Regions from separate parts of the Mesorhizobium sp. Pch-S genome, predicted to be linked through region 1. Evidence: predicted binding sites of a transcription regulator. Region 1 holds the regulator's gene; each other region holds the start of a gene.

The links. Region 1 encodes PhoB, which activates phosphate uptake and scavenging genes when phosphate is short. Its sites were predicted from a motif close to TGTCATNNANCTGTCAT; they were not measured.
Region 2: a site for PhoB is predicted at 1,912-1,928, ahead of phoA (alkaline phosphatase). Genes of this name have one in related genera too.
Region 3: a site for PhoB is predicted at 1,652-1,668, ahead of C1M53_RS06425 (DUF47 domain-containing protein). Genes of this name have one in related genera too.

Annotation. Positions count from the first base shown of each region.
Region 1 is NZ_CP029562.1:3,167,301-3,170,579, reverse strand. It holds gene C1M53_RS14780 (ROK family transcriptional regulator) at 17-1,258, shown strand; gene phoB (phosphate regulon transcriptional regulator PhoB) at 1,301-1,990, opposite strand; gene phoU (phosphate signaling complex protein PhoU) at 2,010-2,717, opposite strand; gene pstB (phosphate ABC transporter ATP-binding protein PstB) at 2,755-3,279, opposite strand, start outside.
Region 2 is NZ_CP029562.1:6,287,177-6,290,455, reverse strand. It holds gene rpsK (30S ribosomal protein S11) at 1-127, shown strand, start outside; partial or broken gene C1M53_RS29710 (DNA-directed RNA polymerase subunit alpha) at 228-1,237, shown strand; gene rplQ (50S ribosomal protein L17) at 1,341-1,766, shown strand; gene phoA (alkaline phosphatase) at 2,027-3,279, shown strand, end outside.
Region 3 is NZ_CP029562.1:1,396,363-1,399,641, forward strand. It holds gene C1M53_RS06420 (inorganic phosphate transporter) at 1-967, opposite strand, end outside; gene C1M53_RS06425 (DUF47 domain-containing protein) at 973-1,614, opposite strand; gene C1M53_RS32315 (calcium-binding protein) at 2,378-3,279, shown strand, end outside.

The DNA.
Region 1 (3,279 bases):
GAGGAACGGCAAGGACATGACTGTCGGGATCCGTCACGATGATTTGCGCCGCAGGAACCGCGCAATGGTGATTGCTGCCGTGCGCCGCTCCGGCGAGCCCTCCCGCACGGAAATCACCACCATCACCGGCCTCAGCCATTCGACCATTTCGGCGATTTCGTCCGATCTCATCGCGGAGGGTATTCTGCGCGAGGGCCGCAGTGAACCGACGGCATCGAAACGCGGGCGTCCGCAGGTGGGGTTGCAGCTCGACCCCGGCGCAGCAGCGGTATTGACGGTCGTTCTGTCGCTCAACCTTTTGACGGCCGCAGCCATCGACTATTCGGGCAAGGTCCTGGCCGAGGAAACACGCCGTCTGGATACGCTGTCCCTGCCACGGGAAGCGCTGGTCGACGAATGCATCGAGATGGTCCGGCGAAGGCTTCACGACCAGAGCCTGGCGAGACATCGGGTCCTGCGCATCGCCTTCGCCGTGCAGGGAACGGCGGATTCACACGCCCGCACCATGCTGTGGACGCCGATCACCCCGCATGGCGACATTCCCTTCGCCGATATCCTGGAGAAGGCCTTCGGCATTCCCGTCATCGTCGAAAACGACTGCAACATGATGGCGGTCGCGCTGCGTTGGCGTGGCACGGACCGCTACCGTGACGATTTCATCGCCGTTCTGCTTTCACACGGCATCGGCATGGGCATCGTGCTCAATGGCGAATTGTTCATCGGCACCCAGTCGTCGGGCGGCGAATTCGGACACATGATCCATCGGCCGAATGGTGCACGATGCCGCTGTGGCCGCCATGGCTGCGTCGAGGCCTATGCCGGCAATTACGCGATCTGGCGCAGTGCCCACGGGCTGGACGAAAACACCGAACCGGCCGCTGACATTCCCGACGACGAAATGCGGAGACTGGCTGAAAAAGCACGTGCCGGCGCCGGCCCCGAGCGCGAGGCCTATGAACGTGCCGGCACAGCCCTCGGCTACAGCCTCGGGTCGCTGTTCGCCGTCATCGACCCTGCCCCGGTGACGTTTGTCGGCATTGGCGCAACGGCCTTCGACCTGATCGAGCCGGCGCTGCGGCACGCCATTGCCCAAACCGCCGGCGGACAGCATTCGAATTCGATTGTCTTCGATACGGAACCGAAGGAACAGATGCTGATCCGCGAGGGCTGCGCCATGCGCGCGCTGACCTTCATCGATCAGGAGATTTTCGCGCTTGGCGGTCCGATGGCTCCCGCCCCTCAGCTTCTGGAAGCCTGATCCGGCAGCCAGGGCGGAGTGCCGATGAACGGCGCCCCCTGATCAATCCTCGCGGATGGCGTAGCCCGAGCCACGTATCGTGCGGATGACATCCGGCATGCGGCCGTTGTTGACCGCCTTGCGCAAGCGACCGACATGCACATCGACCGTACGCTCGTCGATATAGATCGTCTCGCCCCAGACATTGTCGAGCAGCTGGCTGCGCGAGAAGACCCGTCCGGGGTGCCGCATCATGAATTCCAGTAGCCGGAACTCCGTCGGCCCGAGCCGGATCTCGCTCTTCTTGCGGTACACGCGATGCGACTCGCGATCGAGCACGATGTCGCCGACCTTGAGCACGGAAGACAGCACTTCCGGCTTCGCCCGGCGCAGCAGCGCCTTCACGCGCGCCATGAACTCAGGCATCGAGAACGGCTTGACCAGATAGTCGTCGGCACCGGTGGAAAGGCCGCGCACACGGTCGCTTTCCTCGCCGCGCGCCGTCAGCATGATGACAGGCAGGCGCTCGGTCTCCGGTCGCATCCGGAGCCGCCGGCACAGTTCGATGCCGGATACCGCCGGCACCATCCAGTCGAGCACGAGGAGATCCGGTACGTTTTCCTGAAGCCGGATTTCGGCTTCGTCACCCCTGGCGACCACTTCGACCTGATAGCCCTCGGATTCGAGATTGTAGCGAAGGAGGACGCCCAACGGCTCCTCGTCTTCTACCACCATGACGCGCGGCGCGATCATCTTGCCGTCCGCCCTGTGATCAGGCCGCCGGAACGGCAGCAGCCGTCTCGTCGAGCTTTGGACGGTTGGGCGGCAACTGTTCGCCAGTCAGCACGTAGAAAGCGTTTTCAGCGATGTTGGTGACATGGTCGCCGATACGCTCGAGGTTCTTGGCGCAGAACAGCAGATGCGTGCAGGCCGTGATGTTGCGTGGATCTTCCATCATGTAGGTGAGGAGCTCGCGGAAGACGGACGTGTATTTGACATCGATCCGCTCGTCGTCAGCCCTCAGTTGGGCAAGCCCTTCTGCATCCTTGTCCGCGTATTTCTCCACCACGCCATCAACCTGGTTGAGGACCAGATGGGCCATGGCGTCGATCGAATGCGAAAGGTCGCGCGGCGTGGCGCCCTGCCCGACCGCGCCAACACGTTTGGCGATGTTCTTGGCCAGGTCACCGATGCGCTCCAGGTCTCCGGCCATGCGAATGGCGCCGACCACGGCGCGCAGGTCCTGCGCCATCGGCTGTCGCTTGGCGATCAGCGTGATCGCCTTGCTGTCCAGCTCGCGCTGGCGCGCGTCCATGATCGCGTCATCCGAGACGACCCGTTGGGCAAGTCCATTGTCTGACTTCAGCAGCGCCTTGGTGGAGCTTTCGACCATTGAGCTCGCCAGTTCACCCATGTCGCTGATGAGCCTGCTGATCTGTCCGAGCTCTTCGTCGAACGATGCGACGGTATGTTCGCCCATGTATATGTCCTCTTTTTCCTCGGCAGCAATCGCTCACTCAGCCGAAGCGGCCGGTGATGTAGTCCTGCGTGCGCTTGTCGTCGGGGTTGGTGAACATCTTGTCGGTAGCTCCCTCCTCGACCAGATAGCCGAGGTGGAACATCGCCGTACGCTGCGAGACGCGGGCCGCCTGCTGCATCGAATGGGTGACGATGACGATGGTGTAGTTCTGGCGCAGTTCGTCGATCAGCTCCTCGACCTTGGCGGTCGCGATCGGATCGAGCGCAGAGCACGGTTCGTCCATCAGGATGACTTCAGGCGACACCGCGATGGCGCGTGCGATGCACAGGCGCTGCTGCTGGCCGCCGGAGAGGCCGGTGCCTGGCTCGCCGAGGCGATCCTTCACTTCGTTCCAGATCGCCGCCTTCTGCAGGCTGGATTCCACGATGCGGTCCATCTCCGCCTTGTTCTTGGCAAGGCCATGGATGCGCGGTCCGTAGGCGACGTTCTCGTAGATCGACTTCGGGAAGGGATTGGGTTTCTGGAACACCATGCCGACACGGGCACGCAGTTCCACCACGTC
Region 2 (3,279 bases), 3.1 Mb from region 1:
TCCGGGTTCGGGTCGTGAGTCGGCGCTTCGCGCGTTGCAGGCTGCGGGCTTCACCATCACTTCGATCCGTGATGTGACGCCGATCCCGCACAACGGCTGCCGTCCGCGCAAGAAGCGCCGCGTCTAACAGCTTTTCGAATGCCACCGGGAACGCCTCGCGCGTTCCCGAATGGTTTCCAGGTCGCCCACCACGATTGGATGGTGGTGGGGAAACGGAAGGGTAGAAAATGATCCAGAAGAACTGGCAGGAACTGATCAAGCCCAACAAGATCGACTTTTCGTCGAAGGGCAAGACGCTGACGACGCTGGTCGCAGAGCCGCTGGAACGCGGTTTCGGTCTGACCTTGGGCAACGCGCTGCGTCGCGTGTTGCTTTCGTCGCTGCGTGGTGCGGCTGTTACCGCCGTGCAGATCGACGGCGTACTGCATGAATTCTCGTCCATCGGCGGTGTGCGCGAGGACGTGACCGACATCGTGCTGAACATCAAGGAAATCGCCATCAAGATGGAAGGCGATGGTCCGAAGCGCATGGTCGTGCGCAAGCAGGGCCCGGGTGCCGTCACGGCTGGTGACATCCAGACCGTTGGCGACGTCGAGATCCTGAACCCTGACCACGTCATCTGCACCCTCGACGAGGGCGCGGAGATCCGTATGGAGTTCACCGTCGACACCGGCAAGGGTTATGTGCCGGCTGAGCGCAACCGCGCTGAAGACGCGCCGATCGGGCTATTCCGGTCGACTCGCTCTACTCGCCGGTCAAGAAGGTCTCCTACAGGGTCGAGAACACCCGCCACGGCGAGGAACTCGACAAGGACAAGCTGACCATGACCATCGAGACCGATGGTTCGGTTACCGGTGAGGACGCGGTGGCCTTCGCTGCACGCATCCTGCAGGATCAGCTCTCGCTGTTCGTCAACTTCGACGAGCCGCAGAAGGAAGTCGCTGCCGAGGCCGTCACTGAACTCGCTTTCAACCCGTCGCTCCTCAAGAAGGTCGACGAGCTGGAGCTGTCGGTGCGTTCGGCCAACTGCTTGAAGAACGACAACATCGTCTACATCGGCGACCTCATCCAGAAGACGGAAGCGGAGATGCTTCGCACGCCGAACTTCGGCCGCAAGTCCCTGAACGAGATCAAGGAAGTACTGGCGGCGATGGGCCTGCACCTCGGTATGGAAGTGCCGGACTGGCCGCCGGAAAATATCGAAGACCTCGCAAAGCGTTACGAAGACCAATATTGAGCATGAATTCCAAGGATCGGCGGCGATAGCCGCTGATCCGACGGTCATGCGGAAAACCATCAGAGGCCGTGGCCTCTTGAACAACTGAAGAAGGAAAAGAGCCATGCGCCACGGTTTCAAAGGCCGTCGCTTCGCCCGCAGCGTAAGCCACCGCAAGTCGATGTTCGCCAACCTCGCAGTGTCTCTGATCGAGCACGAGCAGATCGTCACCACTCTGCCGAAGGCGAAGGACCTGCGTCCGATCGTCGAGAAGCTCGTCACGCTCGGCAAGCGCGGCGACCTGCACGCTCGTCGTCAGGTCATCGCACAGATCGGCAACGAGCCGGTCGTGAAGCGTCTGTTCGACACGATCGCGCCGCGTTATGCGCAGCGCAACGGCGGCTATCTCCGCATCATGAAGGCAGGTTTCCGCAAGGGCGACAACGCTGCCATGGCGGTCATCGAGTTCGTTGACCGCGATACCTCGGCCAAGGGCGCTGCCGACCGCGCTCGCGTCGAAGCCGAAGCGACCGAGACCGAAGCGGCCTAATCCGTTAGGATCAGTCGAAGACATTCAGGGACCCCTTGTGGGTCCCTTTTTGTTTTTGGAGACTGCATCACTTGCGGTTGGCGCGTCAGCCTGAAATCGGCTTTTCAGCGCGGAACAGGGGATGATCATCCAGCCATTGCCCGTCTGTCATCCGCCGGTCATGGCTTTCCAACAAAACGGGTAAGGGGGCGGGTCTCAGGGGACCTTATCACCGTTTTGAAGGATGGATGACCATGACCAATCTCATCAGGCGTTCGCTGATGGCTACCGCAGCGCTTTCGGCGCTTCTCGTGTCCGGCACCGTTTACGGGCAGGGTGCTGCCGATGCCTTTCTGCAGCGCGGCGCCAAGGGTGACATTACCCAGCAGGGTGGTGCCCGGCGTCTGACCGGAGAGGCCACCGCTGAATTTCAGAAATACATCCAGGGCGGTGACGTGAAGAATGTCATCCTTCTCATCGGCGACGGCATGGGCGATTCCGAAATCACGGTGGCGCGTAATGTTGCCGAAGGCGCCGGCGGGTTCTTCAAGGGCATTGATGCGCTGCCGGTTACCGGTCAGTACACGCACTATGCGCTCGACAAGAAGAGCGGCAAGCCGAGCTATGTCACCGATTCCGCGGCTTCAGGCTCGGCCTGGGCAACGGGCACCAAGACCTACAACGGCGCCATCTCCGTCGACATCCAGGAAAAGTCTCACAAGACCCTGATCGAGCTGGCCAGGGCGGCGGGTATCGGCACGGGTAACGTCTCGACCGCCGAGATCCAGGACGCCACGCCTGCGGTGCAGGTCGCCCACGTCACGCAGCGGAAATGCTACGGCCCGACAGCGACCACCGAAAAATGCCCGACCAATGCGCTGGAGAACGGTGGCCTCGGATCGATTTCCGAGCAATTGCTGAACACCCGCGCCGATGTTGTGCTGGGCGGTGGTGCAAAGAGCTTTGCCGAGGCCGCCAAGGCCGGCGACTGGAAGGACAAGACCTTGCTCGACCAGGCCAAGGAGCGCGGTTTCCAGATCGTGACGAATGCCGACGAACTCAAGGCTCTGACCGCCGCCAACAACGACAAGCCGGTGCTTGGCCTGTTCTCGGAGGGTAACATGCCGGTGCGCTGGAAGGGCCCGAAGGCCACCCACCATGGCAACATCGACCAACCGGTCGTGACCTGCGAACCGAACAGCGAACGCGCCGCCACCGTTCCGACGCTGGCCGCGATGACGACCAAGGCGATCGAGCTGCTCAAGACCAACGAGAAGGGTTTCTTCCTGCAGGTCGAAGGTGCTTCGATCGACAAGCAGGATCATGCTGCCAATCCATGCGGCCAGATCGGCGAGACGGTCGATCTGGACGAAGCCGTGCAGGTTGCGCTCGACTTCGCCAAGGCCGACGGCAAGACACTGGTCATCGTTACCGCCGACCACGCCCACACCAGCCAGATCATTCCGAACGAGACCAAGTCCACCGGTCTGACCCAGGCTCTGAACACCAAGGATGGCACGGTCCTCACCATCAA
Region 3 (3,279 bases), 1.8 Mb from region 1:
CGATCGCGGCGGTGGCCGGCAAGGTCACCACCCAGGCGATGACGATGTTGCCGGCGATGCCCCAGCGCACCGCCGAGACGCGGCGTGCGGCACCGACGCCGATGATGGCGCCGGTGATGGTGTGCGTGGTCGACACCGGCACGCCGAGCCAGGTCGCCGCGAACAGGGTGATGGCGCCGCCGGTTTCGGCGCAGAAGCCCTGCATGGGATTGAGCCTGGTTATCTTGGAGCCCATCGTGTGCACGATGCGCCAGCCGCCGAACAGCGTGCCGAAGGCCAGCGCGCTCTGGCAGGTGATGACCACCCAGAACGGCACGTAAAATTTGTCGCCCAGCATGCCCTGCGAATAGAGCAGCACGGCGATGATGCCCATGGTCTTCTGCGCATCGTTGCCGCCATGGCCGAGCGAATAGAGCGAGGCCGAGAAGAACTGCAGCACGCGGAAGGAGCTGTCGACGGCGAACGGCGTCTGCCGCACGCACACCCAGGACACGATCAGCACCAGGACGAGCGCCAGCACAAAACCGGTGAGCGGCGACAGCACGATGGCCGCGACCGTTTTCAGAAGCCCGCTCCAGACGATGGCGCTGAGGCCGGTCTTGGCGAGACCGGCGCCGACCAGCCCGCCGATCAGCGCATGCGAGGAGCTGGACGGGATGCCGGCGAGCCAGGTGACGATGTTCCAGACGATTGCCCCGGTCAGCGCCGCGAAGATGACGCCGGGCGTGACGATATCGGCATCGACGATGCCCTTGCCGATGGTCTCGGCGACATGCAGGCCGAAGACGGTGAAGGCGATGAAGTTGAAGAAGGCCGCCCACAGCACGGCATATTGCGGCCGCAGTACCCGGGTCGAGACGATCGTGGCGATGGAGTTGGCGGCATCGTGCAGGCCGTTCAGAAAATCGAAGAACAGCGCGACGCCGATAAGCGCGACCAGGATCGGAAAGGCAATGGTCGGGTCCATGGCGGTCAGACGTTCTCGATGACGATGCCGCTGATCTCGTTGGCGACGTCCTCGAAACGGTCGACCACCTTCTCGAGCTGACCGTAGATCTCGGAGCCGATCATGTAGGCCATCGGATCGGACTTGCCGTGGCGGCGGAAGAGGTCCTTCAGCCCCTGCTCATGCAGGTCGTCGGCGCGGCCCTCGACGCGCATCACCTGCTCGGCGATGGCGTTGAGCCGTGTCGTGTGCGTGCCGATCTTGTTGAGCAGCGGGATCGCCTCTGCCACGAGCTTGGCCGCCTCGACGATGACGGCACCCATCTCCTGCATCAGCGGATCGAATTCGCGCTTCTCGAACAGCTTCACCGTCTTGACGGTCTTGTGCATCATGTCGATGGCGTCATCCATCGACTGGATCAGGTCCTTGATGTCGCCGCGGTCGAAGGGCGTGATGAAGGAGCGGCGCACCGCCAGCAGTACTTCGGCGGTGATCGCGTCGGCCTGGTTTTCGAGCTCAACGATCTCCCTGCACCAGCGCTCGACATCCTTGCCGGACAGCAGCTGCTGCAGGGCTTCCGCGCCACCGACGACGGTGCGGGAATGCTGTTCGAACAGGTCGAAGAAACGGTCTTCGCGCGGCAGCAGCCGCCTGAACCAGCCCAGCATGATTTCTCTCCGCATCGTCTGTAAGTCGGCAAAGCCAATAACGCCTTTATGCCGGATAACGCAAACAGATAGCCGGCTTTTGAACAGTCATGGGTTTCTGCCAGTGGAATCGGGACCTGCCCCGGTCACGCTGGTTCCTGCCCCCTTGCACGCGCGGAGTTCCCGCTCACCTTCGTTTTGGCCGAACTGTCCTGGACCACTGTGCCTTCCTCGGCGTTCCGGCATGGATCCCCGACACTCTCCGCTCCATGCGGTCGCTCCGAGGTCGAGGATGACGGGGAGAGCGGCGTGTCGGCCAATCTTCAACGTTGGCGATGACGTGGTGCCGGCGGGCGACGATGTCAGCACCAACGCTGACAATCAGCGTCGGCGCTCTGTGAAGTCCGTCATCCTCGACCCCGTAGGGAGCGAAGCGACCGAAGGGTGTCGGGGATCCATGCCGGAACGTTGAGGAAGGCTCCGCGGCCGAGAACAGCTCAACGTCGCGACAGCGATTGGCAAAGGCGAACAGCCAACTACGTTCCACGTCGAAGGGAGCGCAGCGACTGGTCGGCGAGCCATGCCGGAACGGTGACGAAGTGGAACCGGCTCGTGTCCCGTCGGGGTCATAAAATGGTCAAGTTCCGTATGCCACCATCGCCCCGATACTGAAGGGAGCGCATGCGCTCCGGCAGGCCATGGGACGGCAACGGGCCTGCTGAAGTGTCTGGCGTGCAGCACGCGCCGCAGGGCTATGGGGCTTGTCACGGAGATGAGATCCACCATGGCCTATATTCCCGGTACTGAAAAAGACGATCAGCTGTACGGCGGCAACGGCGCCGACCAGATCCTCGGTTTCGGCGGCAAGGACCGTCTTTTCGGCTTTCGCGGCGACGACAGCATCAAGGGCGGCGACGGCGACGACCAGCTCTGGGGCGACGAAGGCAATGACACCCTGTCGGGCGATGCCGGGCGCGATGAGCTCTACGGCGGCACCGGCAACGACACGCTGCATGCGGGTCTTGGCGGCGACGTGCTCGATGGCGGCGCCGGCAACGACACGGTGAGCTACGCCGATGCCCCCGGCTACATAACGCTCGATCTCGAACTCGGACGCGGCGTCGGCGATCCGCAACATTACCCCGACAGGGCCCAGGATACCTATGTGGGCATCGAGAATGTCGACGGCTCGGCGTTCGACGATTCCATGGTCGGCAGCACCGCCGCCAATGTGCTGCGCGGCGGCGGCGACAATGATTTCCTGTCCGGCGAAGTTGGCAACGACACACTCGAAGGCGGCAGCGGGCGCGACCGGCTCTATGGCGGCGACGGCAACGATGTGCTCGACGGCGGCGCCGGCGGCGACAAGCTGTGGGGCGGCACCGGCAACGACACCTATGTCATCGACAGCGCCGACGACCGCGTCGATGAAGCCGACGATGGCGGCATTCCTCCCGACGGCATCGACACGGTGAAGTCGAGCATGTCCGTCTCGCTCTCGAACACCACGACCTTCAAGGGCGACATCGAGAACCTGACGCTGACCGGCAGCGGCAACCTGAACGGCAGCGGCAACGACCTCGACAATGTCGTGACCGGCAACACAGGCGCCAACAGGCTGGACGGCCGTGCCGGCGACGACACGCTTGCCGGCGGCTTCGGCAACGACACGCTGGTCGGCGGCGA